DNA from 3 places in the Candidatus Nitrospira salsa genome. Region 1 is predicted to be linked to each of the others. Evidence: riboswitches for the same ligand, from Rfam matches in the RefSeq annotation. Region 1 holds a riboswitch; each other region holds the start of a gene.
What was found. Region 1 has a riboswitch for cyclic di-GMP ahead of ACWQXP_RS06170 (sigma-70 family RNA polymerase sigma factor). Riboswitches for the same ligand answer to the same signal wherever they lie in the genome.
Positions count from the first base shown of each region.

Region 1 (6,758 bases):
GGATACTGTCAACATTCTTACGCGTATCTCGTTGCTCGCAGTTCGTATCTCGTCGTTCGTATTTCGTATCGTGCCGTCGCTTCACGCTTGCGCGCCGGGCCTACTTCGCCGAAGTGGCTACGAAGGCTGAAAGCGCTACAGCGCGCAGGCACGAACGACGCTTCACGATTTCACCAATCCCATTTTTCCGGCACTCCGGACCACCAATCACCCGGATGGGCTTCTCGCCAAGCATTCTGTTGAATCCACATCTTTTCGGTATGTTTCGAATCCAGTCGATTGGCCATCGCCGAAGTGATATCAAATTGTTGACGAAGACCTTCGTGAATCATTTCTCGAGCCATGCGTGGCATGACGTTTGGTGGGTCAATGATGTCAATAAGTTTTCGTGAGGTCAGATTTAATGCCACCTGTCCCACCTTGACCCAGTCATCGCGTTTTTGTAGATCTGCGAGATACCCCTCGATCGCCTCATAAACATAGGCAAGATACACATAGCCCTCAACGGAAGGAACCTCATCCAAATACTTCTGACAAGCTTCAACCGCACGTCGATAATCTCCTGCCGCCACATACAGTTTAGCCCGATGAAGATGTGAGGCCGATAAAGCATCCTGAATTCGTTGTGTGGCAAACACGCTTTGAGGTGCAAGAAATCCGGCCATCAATACCCCGATGACTAATCCAACAACAATCAAAGATTGAATCCGTTGACCATTCATTGCAATACCTCCCTCAATATGTCCGCTCGTGCTTAGCAGGAGAGACGCCTTCTCACAGTTTCACGTCGATATCGTAAATTCCCTCATCATTCTGCCTGAAGGCGACGGTTATTATTATGTACTTTAAAACTTAACAGAGAGTCGTCGATATTCTTGTCATGCCAAATAGTCACTGATTTTGTTGTCTATTTCGGCGAAAACCTTTTTTAACCATCTAGAATGAATCTTTTAAATGTCAACTTCCTTAACAGAATACACCTCAATTTCATTGACTTTTTGAAATAGTTCTATACACTATTGCTCCAGTTTTCTCTCAATACTCCTACAATATACGCTATTCACGAACAAATATGAACGACAGCCATAGCTCAACTCCCAGGGCATGACCCTTGCCATATAGAACTGCGACAGGCAGGCACCCATTGAAATGCAATGAACCTGAGATTCCCCAACCCTTTAGTCATGGTGAATACGAGATGCCGAACGCAATAAAACATTTATGTCGATTCATTCTGAGTTTGGGGATTGTGATCATCCTGGTCGTGCTCCTTCCTACGGGAACAAACAACTCTGCGGCATTTTCTCCGTTCATACTTGTGCAAAAAAAACCTGACCTACAATCAGTTGTTGCTCAATCTCTCCTTGAAACCACCGCACCGCTCACTGACGACCGACTTGCAGCCCTCACGATCTACCTTGAAGCGCGTGGAGAGAGTTTTGCTGGAAAATTAGCGGTTGCTGCCGTCATTCGAAATCGAATGCATGCCAAATACCAGAGCGACGGAACTGTGAAAGGCACCGTCCTGAAACGTTTACAGTTTCAACCCTGGAATCACGCAACACCAGAGGATGTTCGGCATAGAATTAGTGAATCACGAATGCAGGATAGTTTGCTAGCTTGGCGGATGGTACAGGATGGAAGAAAAATCGTACAAGGCGCACTCTTATTTTATAACCCTCGATTAGTTGAGACTCCCAGATGGGCCACGGTCAGTCATAAAGTTGCCTCGATTGGTGGGCATGAGTTCTTTGTTCCCCCTGGCCGGCTCCAGGTCTGATTCAGCTTTTGGCTTCGTCTAGTTTACATGACTGAGCCAATCGTTTTTTTCTGGAATGTCTTTTTTTTGACTGAAATTTCTGCAATTTCCCATTTGAAGCGTCTTCAAAATCTTTGAGCCCGACTCGTAACTTCCGCAGGGCCTCGGTATGCACCCGACACACACCCGACTCAGTTAACCCTAAGCGAGCCCCAATTTCCTTCATCGTTAACCCGTGAAAATAATAGTGCTGCAACACATCTTGCTGCCGAGTCGATAATTTCGCCAGAGCCACATCAAGCGCTTGATTAGACTCTGACGATAAGCACACAGCATATGGATCCAATTGTTCTTCATCGGGCAACACGTCTTTGAGTGTAAAGGTTTCTTCTTGAGACCCCATCGGCACATCAAGACTGAGCAATCGTGTTTCTCGAAGAGACGTGGCATCTAACTCTTCCTGCGTGACCCCCAAAAGTGCCGCAATCTCATCTCTGGTGGGATATCGTCCTTCTTTTTGCACAAACTCTGTACTGACCTGGCGAATTTGATCATTTCGTGCACGAACAGAACGCGGAATCCAGTCCATTGCCCGTATTTCATCAAGCATCATCCCGCGAATGCGATATTCTGCAAACGTCCAAAATTTCGTTTCCCGTTCAGGATCAAAGCGAGTTATAGCTCCCAATAACCCAATCACCCCAGCACTCGTGAGATCTTCAATATCGAGAGATGCCGGATTTCGTGAGGCTAAATTCCCGGCAATTCGACGAATCATTGGGAAAAACTCTTTTAAGATCTCCGCAGGATCTTGATGAGAAAGAGGAGAACCTGATTTCTCAGACGCATGAACAGGCACGTCCATGCGAGCCGCTGGCTCTCCAACATCAACATGATGAGACTGCTTGGCCATCCAATTCTCCTGAGTCAGCACACCCCCCGCGGTGTTTAAACAATCTTGTTCATGGCAAAAAAAAGCGTCCATCCTTCCGGATGAACGCTCATGCCATAGTCGCCTGAAATTTTCGTTCGGCAACCAGACGAACCTACAATCAATCAGAATCAGTGCAGGTCTCTCGGCTTTGCGTCCTACCCTTACGGATAGTTTGCCTTTATCACCACATTTCGTTAGATCATCTCATAGCACTACGTGCACTCCCCCCACGGCAATTCATATACACAGTTCCTCTATCATCTCTCTATTTCGGGACAATTCAGAAAAGAGTTAAGGCCTCCTGGAAGGCAACAACATTGAAGAACACGAGACGTTCCCCTCTAAGAATTCAGAACATGAAACATTCAACAGGAACGAATAGACAGGAAATTCTTGAAAAGAAAGAAAAAGAGGGAAAATCGGTTAACAAAATGAGAAGGCGTTTGAAGACTGATAGGGAAGAGCACCTCTCACACGACTACCCATCAGGTGGCACAAAGGAAAGAAAAGGAGGGTCGTCACCTGGTTCTTAAGAACAGATTCAACCCAATCACTAAAAACATCAGACAAGCAAACGACCCTGCAGCAATGGGCACAAGGGCTCCATTTTTTCCGAGTACCATACCAAAGGAATGCGTCACCCAAAAGAGGAATCCAATTCCCAAGGCTTGTCCGATGCCCTTTGCGACGGCATGATCACGAACTCCTGTTTTCAACAAACTGATGGCTAGCCCCAAAATCGTCATGACCAACGTCATGGCTGAAAACGCCACTCGCCCCCAATAGTCTGTGGCAAAACGACTACTACTGTGACCATCTCGTTTCAATCGCTGGACATACGCTCCTAGCTGTTTGAGTGTCATATTTTTCGAATCCAGCGCCAGCCATGTCCGGAAGTCTTCAGGAGTAAGAGGAAGCCCCAGTGCTAATTGCGCATAACGGTCAGCGGTCACTTCGCCTCCCGCTTGCACGACACGGCGTGTGGCGTCACGCAACTCCCATCCTTTGTTTGCATATCGTGCCTCTGGAGATTCGATAATTTCATGCAGTTGAAACTGTTCATCCACTCGATACAAGCTAATCGTGCTGAGACGCTGTCCCTCATCCTTCACCTCACCAATCTTGAGCAGTCCATCTTGTCCTAATCGCAACCACACACGATCCGGAGACACCGACAGTGCCGCAGGCTTCTTCTCAATGAGCACCGTCCTGACATAATCCGCTTGAATATTCGCGAGTGGCACAAACACCGCAGTAAAGCTAAATAAAATGGCGCTCACAATAATTCCAACGGCGAAGAACGGTGAGGCAACTTGATAAAAACTCATACCGCAGCTCCGCATCGCTGTAATTTCGGCACTTTTATTGAGGAAGCCAAGCGTTAATAATGTTCCCATGAGCGCAGCAAGTGGGGTAATTTGAAAACAAATATCTGGGATTCGGTAGAAAAAATACAGCAGCATGGAGGACAGATCCGCATCATATTTGAGAAATTTTCGAAGTTTTTCGAAAAAGTCAACCACAAGGTAGACCGTCAATAACGCACTCACGCACATAAGAAACACTTTGGTGTATTGGCGAAACATGTACCAAAACAAAACACCCATACGACTAATTCCTACTGGCTCTCACATAGAGAAACCCGGTTAAACCTAAGATCATCACGTTGGGAAACCACGCGCCGATAAACGGATGAACGACGTAGGTTGTGACAAGAAATTCTCCCATGATATTGAGCAAGTAAAATCCCACGATGATTCCAATGCCGATGGCGAATCCTCCGCTCTTCCCTGATCGTTTGGAAATGATTCCAATCGGAAAGCCCAGCAGGCCGAGTAACAAAGCCGAGACCGGGAAACCCAAATCCTTGTAATGCTCCATTAACCGACGGAGTTGTCCTGAGTCTTGCCAGTTTGAGGTATCCAAATCTTGAATAATCTCTTGATAACTTTTTCGTTGCGTCGTCCCCATCCCTTCTGGCGGCGGAACGTCCATCCAAAAGTCATAGGTTTCAAAACCCACCTCGTGATAATACCGCAGATCAGGAGGCACCTGATGAATGGCGCCATCCAACAACCGTAATCCCAACTGCTTTCGTCCTCCATCATGTAAAACCCGAAATGATTTCGCCACAATAATTAATGGCTTGACCGGATCACGTTGGTCTGAAATAAACACCCCTCGAACACGCTGCGCGTGTTTCGGGTCCGGAACGTAAATCGTCAGATTTGGGATCGGCTCATTAAACACCCCGGAATCAAGCGCCAGGCTAAGTTGATCCTCAATTACGCTCATCGCCAAGCCTTTTAATGACACATTGGACCAGGGCTGTCCCCACTGAGATAAGAACAATGTGGTAAAGAAGACAAAAATCGAAAACATCAAGACTGGAACGCTCAGTCGCCAGAGGCTCATCCCGACGGCACGCATAGCGATCAACTCATTATCGAAGGACAACCGGCTGAAGGTTGATATCGATGCAATTAAACAGGCAATGGGTAAGGTCAGTACTAAGAAGGACGGCATCAGGTAGGCAATAATTTTTAGCAGTGACCAAACACCCACGCCTTTGGACACAAGGAGATCAATTAATCGCAGCATCTCCTTGGCAAAGATAATGAAACAGAGCGCTGTCAGAGTAGAAAGAAACGGGGAAAACAGCTCACGAATGATATAGCGGTCCAGGAGTGTAAACAAAGAAACCTTGTGGGAAGAAAGAATTGCGTGTTTGGGGTCTTATCCGTTTACTTGCATAACCACGACCTTCATATCACGGACGGCATTCGAAAAGAGTACGGCAGTAAAAATACGATTGACCTATTCGAAACAAACTATCTTCCTCCGGCACTGTTGGCTTTCGAAATCCGCGCTATTCTGGACTTCATAATCAGTACCAAAAACAGTGGAAGGCAAGTCACATGGGCTCATGACGGAAACAATCATAGAGCATCTGGACCATACCAGCAATGAAACATCCTATCCACACGCCTCTCGTAACACCACTATCAACATGTGCCATTTCTATACGTTCTTGCCGGAACCTGCGACACCTATCCATCGAGGATGACATGCAAAACGGGCACACGATAGAATTCCACAGATTCACCTAAAGCATGGCCCTTGCTTCAACTTTAGCCAGGCTCTGAGTGGATGATGCCAGCTCAAAGTTAACCAGTTTTTCAACTAGTTCCCCTATTGATAACCGATTCGGTTATTGACACCGAACGTATTCTATGCTAAATCCTGCTGTCTTTTTTTTTGGATTTGTATCGTGACAAGTCACTTTATGTTTAATGCCGTAGAAAGAACAAACCCTTTCTGCGGTTTTTTTTTGTCTATCTCGTGTCTTGAATGAACCGAAACTTCTTTAGCTGATAGCGCTTCACGTTTCAGGTATGTACCTCAGCAAATACAACAGGTTGTTTCTTAGGCGATGCAATTAAGATTTAGCACACGACACAAGTATTCAATCACCTTAACGTTATAACTTATTGTAGGAGGTCCCTGTGAAAAGTAAAGGAACAGTGAAGTGGTTTAATGATCGAAAGGGTTTTGGATTTATTCATGTCGAAGATGGACAAGATGTCTTTGTGCATTACTCTGCCTTAGAGGGCGAGGGGTTTAAAACCTTAAAAGAAGGTGAAGCTGTCGAATTTGACCTTGTAGAAGGTGCGAAGGGGCCACAAGCATCCAACGTCACCAAATTAGGGGGCTAGGATAATCAGGAAACAGAAATCAGGAAGAACCCTTTCAGTTCCATTGCTCGAAAGAAAAGAGCTGTATGCGTTCACAAGCTTACTTAAGAATTGTGACATCCATGCGCTTATAACCGATGATCTTCCTGATCCCTGAATACGGCATTATGACAATCATTAGGGCTCCTGGTGTTTCACTAGCTCATTGTTCACAATGACTCTTGGAGAAACGTTGTGAATCACTCATTTATAAATATGGACTTATAGATTGGCTGAGAGCAGTTCGACTGAGAAGCAATAACGAAGGATCAATTTCAAGAAAAATCTCCTGTATTCTTTTACATGTTTTTGGTCTTTATCATTCTCATAT
Region 1 covers NZ_CBCUCO010000002.1:944,621-951,378, forward strand. The annotation lists gene ACWQXP_RS06160 (hypothetical protein) at 171-722, opposite strand; gene ACWQXP_RS06165 (cell wall hydrolase) at 1,199-1,780, shown strand; gene ACWQXP_RS06170 (sigma-70 family RNA polymerase sigma factor) at 1,782-2,672, opposite strand; cyclic di-GMP riboswitch class I at 2,788-2,880, opposite strand; gene lptG (LPS export ABC transporter permease LptG) at 3,212-4,300, opposite strand; gene lptF (LPS export ABC transporter permease LptF) at 4,305-5,390, opposite strand; gene ACWQXP_RS06185 (cold shock domain-containing protein) at 6,200-6,409, shown strand.

Region 2 (6,758 bases), on a different contig from region 1:
GTTTCAGCAAGCACTTTTCGGAGCGCATTCTCAGTCTGACCTATGGACACCAGTTGCTGTTTGGCTCGATAAGCAAGATTCCATTTTGAGGTCAGTGAATCCGCGAGTTGCCGGACTTCGACCATGTCAAAAGGCTTACGTAAGATCAGCAATTTCTCACTATGCCCTAACCGTTGCATGACCTGATCCCATTGATGGTCTGAATAAGCCGTGCAAATCACCATTTGTAAGTCCGGATCCGCTTTCCATAAATATTCAATTGTCTCAATGCCATCCCATCCTGGCGGCATTCGCATATCAACAAAGACCATCGCAAATGGACGCTTATCCCGAATCGCCTTTTGGACAAGTGCAAATCCGACTTGACCTTGGTCCGCACAATCCACTTCATATCTCCCTGAGGTCTGGGCATCCTGGACGTCGCCAAAGAGTATTATCTCGGCATCGGTCAAATCATCGTTTCGGGATCCACTCCCGAGAATCTTCCTGAAGTCCTCATGAATTGCTTGATTTTCATCAATAATCAGAATTCGCCTGTTCACGTCAGACTCATGTTCTGTCATAGAAGCAATCTTTCTTCGCCTTTGGGATCGTTATCGGGAGGTATCTAAAGAATTTGGAAAGATACGTCAGTCCCGTATCCTTTTTTCTCGGTTAGATACCACGCACTCTTAAATGCAGAATCGCCTTAGGACCGAGTTGCCTGCGGCCTCAGAACGCTCACCATGGACATCATTAATGCAACAATGAAAAAAGCCGAAAACGAATGGAGTATAGGTATGAGGGTGTGACGATTGATCGAAGTACCAATACGCACTACGTGGCCTTTGATCGCAATGATAAGATCGGAGCCTTTTCGATCCAGCCGAGCTAGCCGATCCCGGAGCCCAGCACCGGATAGCTTGTCAGACCTACGGTCTTGGAACTCATAATCTGGAATATGCGTCAAACACGGAAAAACGTCGCCTAAGAATCTGCCAGACAATTAGTGTGAACACAAGAGATAGGACCCGGATCATTTCTCTTATGAACAGGGGAAAACTATCGTCATAGGTCAGGCGGTATCGCAACCGGCAAGGTTAAGATAAATGTTGCCCCGTATCCTTCTCCATCACTCTTCACATGAAGCGAACCACCCATATTCTTGGCCAAGAGAGCTCCACTGTGCAGTCCGAACCCATGTCCATCTTTCTTGGTAGTAAAACCTTGAGAAAAAATATGTGTGAGCTGGTCAGAATGAATGCCGACACCCGTATCGGTCACTTCGAGCTGGACCATATTTCGTTTATTCGTCGCAGGCCCAATTCGAACCGTGAGTATTTTTGAATCAACCGTCTCCATCGCTTGCGTGCTATTACGAATTAAGTTGACCAAGATTTGCAAGGTTTGATGCTTATCAACAATCACTTCTGGGGTATCGACGAATTCTCGAACAATTTTCCCTTCCAGTTTCTCTAGCAGCACCTTATTGATTGTCATGGCTTGCTCCATGAGATCAACCAACACGACGGGCTCATGCAGCCCACCCGCTTTGACCATTCCTTGCTGCATCGCCACACATTGCTTGGCATGTTCTGAGCTTTCGATTAATGACTCTAACTCTTTAAGTGTCACTCGCTGCTCATCAAGCAGGTGGTCAGCTAGCTGCGCGAGATACCCAGGGATCTGTCGGCCTTTCTCATCCCGAGACAAATAGACATTGAGGTCATCCATGTGAGCGTTGAGCATTTGGGAGATTTTTCGGACATCACCCACGAGCGACTGCCGCAACGTCGTCCCCATAATCCCAACAGAGACATTGATACTGTTCAGCACATTCCCCACATTATGAAGCACGCTAGTTGCCACATCAGCCATACCAAGACGACGAGATGTTTCAACAAGTTGATCCTGAAACTGACGCCGCTCGGCTTCGAGGCGCTTGCGCTCGGTTATATCTTGCGCAACACACACTAATCCCTGGATGACCCCGCTTTCATCTTTCATCAGTGAGCCGGAAAGTGCCATGGGAATAACTTGGCCATTTTTGGCATGGTACGTGGTTTCAACGTTACTTACCACGCCCTGAAAATACAGCCTTTCCATAATGGAGCCTTGAGTCAACTCTTCACCAAAAATCTTACTCGGACATTCCCGAAGTAATTCGTCTTCTGCGTACCCTAATAACGTCAACAACGAACGATTCACCGCCTCAATAGTCATATCAGCATTGATAACCAGTAACGTATCAGCCATCGATCCGATGATATTTTCCATATGCGTTTTGGCAGCAGACAACTCATCTTTTGCCCTCGCCAGCTCAAAATTCGTTCCGTCCAAATCTTGGGCTGTTCGAAAATTATGCGCCTCAACACTCCCACGAGGCTCCATATCTTGACTCAATTGTGCATGGGTTCCTTGTAGCTGTAAGTGTTGCGCAACAGCCACAGTTGAGACACCTCCCACCTGATACCTGATACGTTGAGAAAGAGACCATTTGTGTATCATGACAGTAAAAATTTGTTGGACGTCGATCGCGTGAAATGGCTTTCGTAGAATCAAGAGTTGCTCTCGATGCGTACTACCCTCGAGCCCTAAAACACATTGACTGTTCACATTGGCCTTGCAAAGAACGCAATGGAGAAAGCGATCAACACGCCAATATTCTTCGATGGTTTTTTCCCCTGACCATCCCGTCCCCACATTTTCATCGAAAAACACCAGAGCATAGGGATATTTAGCTTCTAAGGCTTGTCGAATGAATGCTAAACCGGCCTCACCCGTTTTCACATATTCAACGTCGAACGATGGACGAGATGTAGACGTTCCTACCAATAGTTCGTCAAAAATTTGTCGAAAATCCGCATGAATTTTCAGCTGGTCATGAACAACCAATATTCGGCATTTCGTATCTTGTAGAACATCCACGACCAGGCACCCTTCTCTGATTCAACATCTTCGACGTTAGCTGACGTTTCTTCTGTACTTAATTCAGATGGAGAGGCTTGACTCGCTGTAGACTATGCATCGCCTGTAAGCTTGCTCGATATTTGGTTATACCTTTCATAAACTCTAAATACCCGTCTAAACTATTGGGCTTGGTGATAAACGAATGGGCGCCCAAGTTATAGGCACTATCGATATGCTTGGCGACACGTGAGGTTGTCAAAACCAAAACGGGAATATCCTGCAACTCTTGATCAGATTTAATCTCGACTAAGGCCGAACATCCATCTTTTTTGGGCATATTCAAATCCAAAATAATCAGACCAGGGCGAGGTGATTTCACGGGATCACCATACACCCCGCGACGAGTCAGATAATTCATTAACTCTTCACCATCATGCACAAACCGCAAATCTTGTCCGAGTCGACACTCATCCCAAGCCGCCTGCGCGACCAAACAGTCATCAGTACTATCATCCGCCATTAACACAATGAAGGGAACGGCTTGCATACAGGTACTCATCATCACGCCCTCCTTTTATCTAAAGAAAACTCATCGTCTGGGAAATCGTGCGCTTCTCGCCCACAGTATTTCTGGTGCTAGGCATCTCCAATCACGAGGATCTATCTAGTTAAATTATTGAGTTTTTTATCATGCAGCATCTCAACGCAGAAATGTCATAATTAACAGACGGTTCGGGCATGGAAAGATCATCAATCAGGAAGTAATTGGATTTGCCTATGGTTTGCGCGACCCATTTTGGCAAGTCATGCGACATCTACTCAAAAACAAGACCGCGTGTGCGAAGATCAAAAGCAGGATGGTAGGGTCCCTCTACGCTGAGCAAGGATAGGAAACTGGAGGGAGAAGCGTGCTCCATAAACACAAACGCCCATCGACAAGATGGGCGCAAACAGACCATGACGCTTCATTGACCAGTGTGGCGGCCAGGCGAACCCCGGAAGAACCATCCTCCCAATTCAGGTCCCTTAGCTTTGCGTCCTACCTTCTCAGGTAGTTTGCCCTTTGCACCCTGTTGTCTCTTTTATCGGTGTCCAACAGGATTACTTGAGAAATGATTTTATTAGTAATTTTAATCAGTTACAGTCTGGCCTTGATACTGAAACGGTACTCGTATTCACTCGGCACTCACAGGACGATTTAAAGCTGTGGAACTGACTCCAGCTTCTGACCCACACGCGGTTTCGGTAGAATTTCCCATTGGAAGCGTGAGAAGAAAAGTCGACCCCTCTCCAAGCTGACTCTGCACGGTAATGGTACCGCCACAGCGATCAACAATTTTCTTACAGACGGCTAGGCCAATCCCCGTTCCTTCGAATTCATCTCGACCATGTAGACGTTTGAACATCCCAAAAATACGATCCGTATATTGGCTATCCATACCAATCCCTTCATCTTCGATTTGAAGTTGGCACAACATACGTGCCCGCAGTCCATCTTGTTGACGACGCTCTTTCATCATGCGAGCAGACACGCGAACGACAGGTGCTTCATGTGGCTTGTGAAATTTCAATGCGTTCCCGATTAAATTTTGCAATAACTGACGCATTTGAGTCTTGTCGGATTCAATCACCGGAAGGTCCTCCACTTCGACCTTCGCATGTGTTTCTTCAATACGCACGGCAAAATCATGAAGAATGTCCTCAACGACTTCGCCAAGCGCCACTGACTCAACACTTCGATCATGGTGTTCCAATCGAGAATAGACCAGCAAGTCTTGAATGAGCCGTTGCATTCGACCAGAAGCCTTGAGAATTCGCCCCAAGAACTCGAGGCCAGATCCGTTTAACGCACCTCCACATTTCACTCGCAATAAATCGCTAAAAACTTGGATAGTATGAAGAGGTTCTTGAAGGTCATGGGCGGCCACAGAGGCAAACTGGTCAAGCTCATGATTGGATCGTACCAATTCTTCAGCTTTATTCCGAAGTGCGAGCTCCGCTCGTTCGCGTTCATGCACCTCGATTAGCGCATGATCTCGAGCTTCACTCAGGTCTTTATTCCGTTGTTCCAAGTCTCGAATGGACTGCGCGAGTTGCGTTTCGATCGACTGTCGGCGAAGTACATCATGTTCTAATTGAGCATTGACCGCACGGAGTTCAGACATTCGCTGATCCACGAGATGCTCTAACTCGCCTAGACGGAGCCTGGCATATCCCGCCCAATACCATTTGTAGGTGAGCGAATTCGCTAATTGTCGAACTTCAATGGGATCGAACGGTTTTCGGAGAATAAGGAGTTGATCGCGATGTCCTAAGCGAGGAATCACCTCGTCCCATGGATGATCTGAGAAGGCGGTACAAATCACCGCCTGAATGGCTGGATCTATTTCCCAAATTCGCTCAATGGTTTCGACCCCATCCCATCCTGAAGGCATTCGCATGTCCACAAAGACCACAGCATAAGGATTTTCTTGCTCCACGGCCATCTTGACCAGATCAAAACCCGAAGAGCCCCGGTCAGCACTGTCAACAACAAATGTCTCTTGATAGGGTGACCTCACACTCTCCTCAAATAATGTGTCTCGTGCAGCATAAATGGGGAACTCTGAAGTCGAAGAGCCTAATACTTTTCGGTAGTCGTCAATAATGGCAGGATTATCATCAATCACCAGGATGCGTCGATTGAGGACAGGCGCTTCAGACATACGACATCGCCTCCGTTGTGTATGGGTAACCTAGGGACACTCTCGACCCAATGAGTTCACGATGGCTAAATGTTGTTGACCCAGTGCATCGCCTGCCACCTTCTGGAAATCCCAGACAAAAAAACCAGCCCCTTACGCCACTTTATTCAAAAACCCTTGGCTGCACTTTCCGAAGCCAACCGGCCACATCCATAATGAACAAATGCCTATATTCATAACTTGAAAGGAAGACAAAAACATGAGAACAAGGAAGCGGTCGATCACTCGTAGTTAATCATGTTTCGCAGGAGGCACGACCATCGCCAATTGAATTTGTTCAGCTTCTCGTTGAAATTCCTCGGCACGTTCATCCGCCAGTTGCGCCATCAGATCAAACTGCCCCTTGTCATGTTGAGCTTGATGCCATCGCTTGGTCAGGGAATTCGCTAATTGCCAGACTTCAATATTGTCGAATGGCTTTCGTAACACCAAAAGTCTGTCATTCTGCGGTAATCGTTCCATGACTTGATCCCAATCGTGATCTGAAAATGCGGTACAAATCACCACATGGAGATGGGCATCGACTTCCCAGAGATGTTCGATCGTTTCCACGCCATCCCACCCAGGAGGCATTCGCATGTCGACAAAAGCCACGGCATACGGCTTCCCCTGCTGGGCAGCCTGTTGAACCATCCGGTACCCCTCCTGCCCCTGATCAGCAAAATCAAGCTCAAACGGTTCGATCGTCTGTTGTGCAGGAACATCATCAAACAAGCCTCCCCGTGCCTCGTGAAGTAAGGTCGCATCGAATCCTTGACACAAGATCTTGCGAAAATCTTCGTGAATGGCCACGTTGTCATCAATCACAAGAATTCGCCGATTCGTCTGAATACTCTCCGTCATGAGTTGGCCTCCATTTGAACATCAGGAATATCAAAAATGAACATTGGTCAACACGTATTCCGCAATCCTGCCACGAGTCGGCTAGATTCATTAGTATCGTCGGATTTGAAATGCCAAATCTTAAGACCTAAGAGATATTTCTGTGTATTCTCCGACGTTGAAAGTCCTTATGTTTAGGATAAAGAAAATGCAAGTAACTTGAGCGGGGGAATCATCCGCACCTGTTTCACTGCCATGGGAAGAATAGGAATAACAGCCACATGGCAAGAAAATTCCCTTTAT
Region 2 covers NZ_CBCUCO010000004.1:923,308-930,065, reverse strand. The annotation lists gene ACWQXP_RS18280 (response regulator) at 1-542, opposite strand, end outside; gene ACWQXP_RS18275 (ATP-binding protein) at 1,048-2,907, opposite strand; gene ACWQXP_RS18270 (response regulator) at 2,966-3,451, opposite strand; cyclic di-GMP riboswitch class I at 3,866-3,960, opposite strand; gene ACWQXP_RS18265 (ATP-binding protein) at 4,065-5,594, opposite strand; gene ACWQXP_RS18260 (response regulator) at 5,865-6,476, opposite strand.
Region 2: another riboswitch for cyclic di-GMP. It lies ahead of ACWQXP_RS18270 (response regulator); the one in region 1 lies ahead of ACWQXP_RS06170 (sigma-70 family RNA polymerase sigma factor).

Region 3 (6,758 bases), 430 kb from region 1:
GACCCAGACTTGTCCACCATGGCGTTCAATCAGTTTCTTCGTGATCGTCAGCCCGGCCCCCGTCCCACCGCCAAACTTCTCACGTCCATGGAGGCGTTTGAAAATACGAAAGATGCTCGAGAGGTGTTTCTCTTTGATTCCAATCCCATTATCGCGAACATAAAAGACCAGAGACGCATCACGCTCGGAATCGATCTCGCTCCTCGTCTTTGGCGTCTCGAAAAATGATTCCGTCTGACTCTTCTTGTCAGAAAACGCAACGTCTGGGGCTCCATCCGTAGTGGAGAAGTAGCCGATCTCAATCCATTTCTCATGCTTATCGTTATATTTCATCGCATTGGTAATTAGATTGCGGAAGATTTCCCCAATTCTGACATGATCACAGTATACAATGGGCAAAGACCTCGGAATGCGGACAGCCACGCCACATTCCTGTAACCGGATATCCAGGGAATCCAGGATCTCATCCAGAATCTTCTGAACATCGGTCGACGTCACCGCAAGTTCAGTACGTCCCACTCGAGAGTAATAGAGAAGTGAATTGATCAGATCCTCCATCCGTTTCGACAAGCGAAGAAGCGTCTCACAGCGCGACTGCCCCTCTGCATTCAATTGATGTCCATAATCCTCAAGGAGAATCGTTGAATAATTATAGATTCCTCGTAAGGGCTCCTTCAGATCATGGGAGGTAATATAAGCAAAGTCATCCAATTCCTGATTCGAGCGATATAAGTCATCCATGTATTGACACAAGGTAGTTTCCTGTTTTTTGCGCGCCGTCACATCTTTAACCGACGCCAGCATCAAAATTTCTGATTCAGACGGAACCGGACACAAGCCGATTTCCACAAGAAATTCCAATCCGTCTTTCCGCCGCGCATAAAGATGACTTTCCTCACCAAACGTTCGTGCCTCAGGTTGAGCAAAAACTCTGGCTCGATAATCTGGATACTGTTCACGAAACCGTTCCGGCACTAAACATTCAACGGTCTGGCCAAGCAGCTCGCCTCGCTCATACCCAAACTGTTCTTCCAATGTCTGATTCGCCATGACGATGGCGCCGTTTTCATTGACTATCAGCAACCCGCTGGGCACAGCTTCAATCACACGATTAAGTTGTTCTTGATGGCGTTTTCGCTCAGTGATGTCTCGAAAGGTCACCACGGCACCAATGAGCTGTCCGCGATCATCACGAATTGGGGTACTGGTATATTCGACAGGAAAACTTGTCCCGTCTTTGCGCCACAAGACTTCATCCTCGACAGTTTGGGTGGCTCCTAATAAATACGCTTTGTACATCGGACAGTCTTCACCTGGATAGCAAGATCCATCAGGTTTGGTGTGGTGAACCTTCATGTGCATCATCGTCCCCAAGAGCTCAGCCGGTTCATACCCTAACGTCTGTGCTGCGGCAGGATTGACGAAGGTCGTCTTTCCGTTAAGATCTAATCCCCAGATACCTTCGCCAGAAGAATTCAAGATCTGTTTATTCAATTCGGAAAGTTTGAGGTGTGCTTGTTCCGCCGCATGACGTTCAATGGCGGTGGTTATGCGATCTGACACAGTCTGGAGACTGCGTAAGGCATACTCCGTTAATGGACGCCGGGAAAACATCCCCATGACACCCAGGACATTCTGACCGCTCATCAATGGATATCCAGCGAACGCCACCAGGCTTTCCTGCTTCACCCACTCTTGATCTGGTACTCGCGGATCTCCGATCACGTCGTTTGTCAGATGGGGCCGCTTCTCAGAGGCGATTTTCCCGATTTTAAATTGACCGACAGGAATTCGCCCATGAGCTCCGTCTTGGTGTGTGTAGAGCCCTGCACTCGCCCGTAGTTCCAGTATTTGCTCGGAAGTATTGAGAATCCAGATACGGGCTAAGGCCGCATCAAGGTTCTGTACCAAGGCTTCAGCGCACCCCTGGAGCATTCCCTCAATATCGTGACTCTGCTGGATCACACGTCCGACCTCCGCATCCAGCGCCACCATTTTGTTTCGCTCACGCAAGGTGAATTCCGCCTGTTGCCGATCGGTAATGTCTTTAAATGTGACAACGGCACCTTGCAACGTACCCATTTGGTCACGAATCGGAGTACTGGTGTATTCGACGGGAAAACTGCTTCCATCCTTGCGCCAGAGAACCTCGTCATCCACCTGATGAACAATCCCATCCTTGAACGCCGCATACATCGGACATGATTCACGAGGATACGGAGATCCATCCGGCTTGGTATGGTGCATCGTGACATGCATGGGGACTCCAAGTAATTCCTCTGACGTGTATCCCAACATAGCCGCTCCAGCCGGATTCACAAAAGTCGTATTCCCATGAGTGTCAAGCCCGAAAATGCCGTCTCCCGCGGACTGTAAGATGAGTGCGTTGAGGGACTCACTTTGTAATAAGGCTTCCATGGTCTGTTTTTGTACAGTCGTATCGATGACGGAAGCCAACACACGAGAACCCTTGGACGTCACGAGAGGGGCCAATCCAATGTCGAGAGGAAACTCTGAGCCATCTTTTCGAAGGCCATAGAGGTCACGGCCGCTCCCCATAGTACGCATAGAAGGTGAGTCGAAATACGCCATTCGATAGTGAGGATGGTGGTGACGAAAGCGCTCGGGAATAAGGACTTCAATCGTTTGACCAAGCAGTTCTTCACGTCTATAACCAAATTGCTGGAAGATGTGCGTGTTCGCCTGAACGATCGTCCCATCCGGGTCAATCACGACCATCCCGTTCGAGGCAATTTCCAAAAGGTATTCAAAATAGTCTTTATACTGGTGTTCCTGTTCAAGGCGCATTCGTAATTCGAGTTGAGTCATGACTTGCCTCGAGACGGCAGACAAGGCCACTCGTTGTTCCTGTGACAATGAGCGAGGGACTTGGTCAATCACACAGAGCGTACCGATCGGCATCCCATCGAGAGTCTGTAAAGGCGAGCCCGCATAAAACCGTACGTTTGGATCCTCGGTGACAAGAGGATTGTCCATAAAGCGCACATCGGTTAACGCATCAGATACTTCAAACACTCCTGCTTCAAGAATGGCATGAGCACAAAAGGCCATGTCTCGAGGGGTCTCAATTGCTGTTATGCCTACTTTCGATTTAAACCATTGGCGGTGTTCATCAATCAGACTGATCAGGGCGATAGGTGTCTGACAAATATACGCAGCGAGCTTCGTCAAGTCATCGAACGATGGTTCTGGCATCGTATCAAGAACCTGATATCGAGCAAGCGCAGCCAGACGCTGATTTTCATTTGAAGGCAATTGAGCTGGGATCACGTGTAGTCCCTCATATTATATTGTTCGGCCTATCGTTACCTCGGCTTAAGAATGTGCCCCATATAGTGATGAGACACATTTGAGCCCGACCTGTCTTTAATGAACTGACTCAACACCTCGACATGAGCACTGACACACTTATTGTTCCAAAACTCCATGACGTCTCTCGCCATTCTTGCCTCTGACATTCTTCGCCTAAAGCTTCGCTCAGGCAAACCGATAACAGAAGATATAGTGAAAAAAGCAAACCATCCGTGAGGATGGGACGCAAAGCCAAGGGACCCAGTGAAACATCGTTCACTCAGAGGTACGCCCGGTTGCCGCTTACCACAACCTCCCCTCCACGCTTGCGTCTCCTCCATCGGAATAAACGTATCCTGTATACCCCTTTCTTTTGTTGTCGGCTCATAGTGTCAATAGCCATGAACAGGCATGAATGTAATGCAAACGTGAACCAACAGATGAGCAGATGGATGAGGATAAATCGATGAGGTCGTCCCAAAATCCTGGAACAGACGTATTGAAAGTATTACTTATTGACGATGATGAAGATGATGCCCTCATCACGCAAACATTACTTGCCGATGTTCCTGGTTCACCCTTCGAGATGGACTGGGAGCAATCCTATGAACGTGGATTGGCGATGATCAAAGAAGATACCCATGATATTAATCTTGTCGACTATCAGCTCGGCCCCCACACAGGCATTGAAATCTTACATGAAATTCATGGTCGAGGACTTCAGGCACCCGTCATTTTACTCACGGGACAGGGAAGTGAATCGATTGTATTGGAAGCTATGCGGTCAGGAGCATCAGACTATATTCCTAAAGGGTCTATGTCCTCCGAGAATATCGAACGAGCTATTCGCCATGCCGTCGAAAAGAGCAAGCTTCAAAAAAATCTTGACGATCATCATCACCAACTTCAACAGGCCAATGCCAACTTATTAAGAAAAAACGAAGAAATTCAACGGTTTTATCATGTGCTCGCTCATGAGCTCAAAACGCCCCTCACCGCGGCCAGTGAATTTGTTGAAATCATGCTCGAAGGCCTCGCGGGACCGCTGACTCCAACCCAACAAGAATATTTAGAAATTGTTGACGGCTGTTGTGATTCGTTACGACAAAATATTAATGATCTGTTTGACATTACGCGACTAGAAACCGGGAAACTCAGTGTCAATCCTCAACCAGACTTACTGGACAATTTGATTCATCAGGTTGCGACGTCTCTCGTTCCCATGGCACAGCATAAAGAGATTCACCTTGAATACTCGCTTGCGCCTGATCTACCGACGGTCGCCATGGATCAACACCGCATTCGTCAAATCTTGAATAATCTTCTAGGGAATGCCTTGAAATACACGCCCAAAGGCGGAAAGGTAAAAGTTGAGGTCACCCATGATGTCGTGGATGAGGAACGGGTGAGAATTGCCGTTTCTGATACAGGGTCTGGTATTGCCAACGACCAGCTTGAGCATATTTTTGATCGTCTTTATCAAATTCGAAATGATGACTCACCATCCGTCGCCGGCTTGGGACTTGGGCTCTATATTTCTCAAGAATTGGTGAAGCTTCATGGCGGAACGCTGTCAGTGCAAAGTTCCCCTGATACGGGAAGTACATTTTTCTTTACTCTTCGTAAATCCCCTCAACCCGAATCGTAGAAGAAGCGAGAAAGAGAGACCATTATGCAAAAAAATATTTTGGTTGTCGAAGACGATGAACGTATCGTGAAAGCCTTGAGCGTTCGATTGAATGCCAAAGGCTATCATGTCCTTGCCGCCTATGATGCGATCATGGCCATTCAAAAAGCCATGGAACAACCTCCAGACCTCATGCTTCTTGATATTACCATGCCCGGAGGGAATGGATTGACTATCGCTGAGCGCATCAAATCCTCAACAAAGACCGCTCACATTCCCATTATTTTTCTGACTGCCAGCAAAGAGCCACATTTACATAAACAAGCACTCGACCTCGGTGCCGTAGCATTTTTCGAAAAACCATTCGATTTCGAAGAACTCCTCGCCACAGTCCGAGCCGCCTTGGAACACCCGAACGTAAATTTGTCCGTCACCGGGTGAACAACGACGCACGTGATATTTTCGAAAAAGACGATCGCAACATGACCACAACCATTGATCAAAAATTTGCAACTGAGACCATTCACCTCCTACTCATCGAAGACGAAGAAGATGATGCCATCATCGCGCATTCGCTCCTCTCGAATATCCGAGGTGTCGACTTTAAGATTGATTGGGTTTCTTCCTATGAAGAGGCGCACGCTTCAATTGTGCAAAGCCATCATCATGTCTGTCTACTCGACTACTGTCTTGGCGCTCGTACCGGACTTGAGTTGTTACATAACGCACTTCAGTATGGCTGTAAAACACCTATTATCATGATGACCGGAACCACTGATCGACACATTGACTTCCAAGCCATACAACTGGGAGCCGCAGACTATCTCATAAAAGGGCAAATTGACGCCCCCCTACTCGAACGAGTGATCCGTCATGCCAGAGAGCGGAAAAAGGCTCAGGTCGAACGGGAAGCACTCCATGCAAAACTATTGGAAACCTCTCGCCAGTTAGGCATGGCTGATATTGCCATCAATATTCTCCATAATGTGGGAAACGTCCTGACAAGTATCAATGTGTCGGCCGGATTAATCTGCCAATCTCTACGGCAGTCACATGTCCAGGAAATCAGCCTTGTCGCCACCATGCTGCAAACCCATCATGATCAACTTGGCGAGTTTTTCACGAACGACCCTAAAGGCAAACTAATCCCACAATATCTTGAAGAACTTGGCAAAGATTTATCCTCTCGCGTTCAACAGACCGTCACGGAAGCGGAATCCCTGGTTTCCAAAGTGAACCACGTCATACAAATCATTAATGCGCAACAAAATATCGCGAAACCAGGCGGGATGCAGGAACCCGTTCGTCTTGCTGATTTGGTCGAACAGGCCCTCATGATCAGTCGTCGAGAACTAGAGGAACATCACATTGAGATTGTCCAAGAATATACCGATCTTCCGCAAGTCGTTGTTGACAAACATCAAGTGTTGCAAATCCTTGTGAATCTCATTTGTAATGCCAAGCAAGCGATGATGGCTCAAGAGCGGGAGCATCATCGCCTGACATTGCGTATTGAATCCTGTCCTGAACAAGAGGGATTTTTGCAAATACAGGTTACAGACAGCGGGGTGGGAATTCCATCAGAACATCTCACTCGCATCTTCGCTCAAGGGTTTACGACTAAAACGAAAGGGAATGGGATTGGTCTTCACAGCAGCGCCATCGCCGCCAAAAACTGTGGAGGGTCACTTCATGCAGAGAGCGATGGAAACGGTTCCGGAGCCACATTCACCCTAAAACTACCCAATACCGTGGCACAACAACCCGGGTCCATGTGTGTGGACTCACAACACCAATCAACAGATTTCAGCACACCACA
Region 3 covers NZ_CBCUCO010000002.1:1,377,662-1,384,419, forward strand. The annotation lists gene ACWQXP_RS08155 (PAS domain S-box protein) at 1-3,291, opposite strand, end outside; cyclic di-GMP riboswitch class I at 3,524-3,616, shown strand; gene ACWQXP_RS08160 (ATP-binding protein) at 3,779-4,960, shown strand; gene ACWQXP_RS08165 (response regulator transcription factor) at 4,985-5,380, shown strand; gene ACWQXP_RS08170 (ATP-binding protein) at 5,422-6,758, shown strand, end outside.
Region 3: another riboswitch for cyclic di-GMP. It lies ahead of ACWQXP_RS08160 (ATP-binding protein); the one in region 1 lies ahead of ACWQXP_RS06170 (sigma-70 family RNA polymerase sigma factor).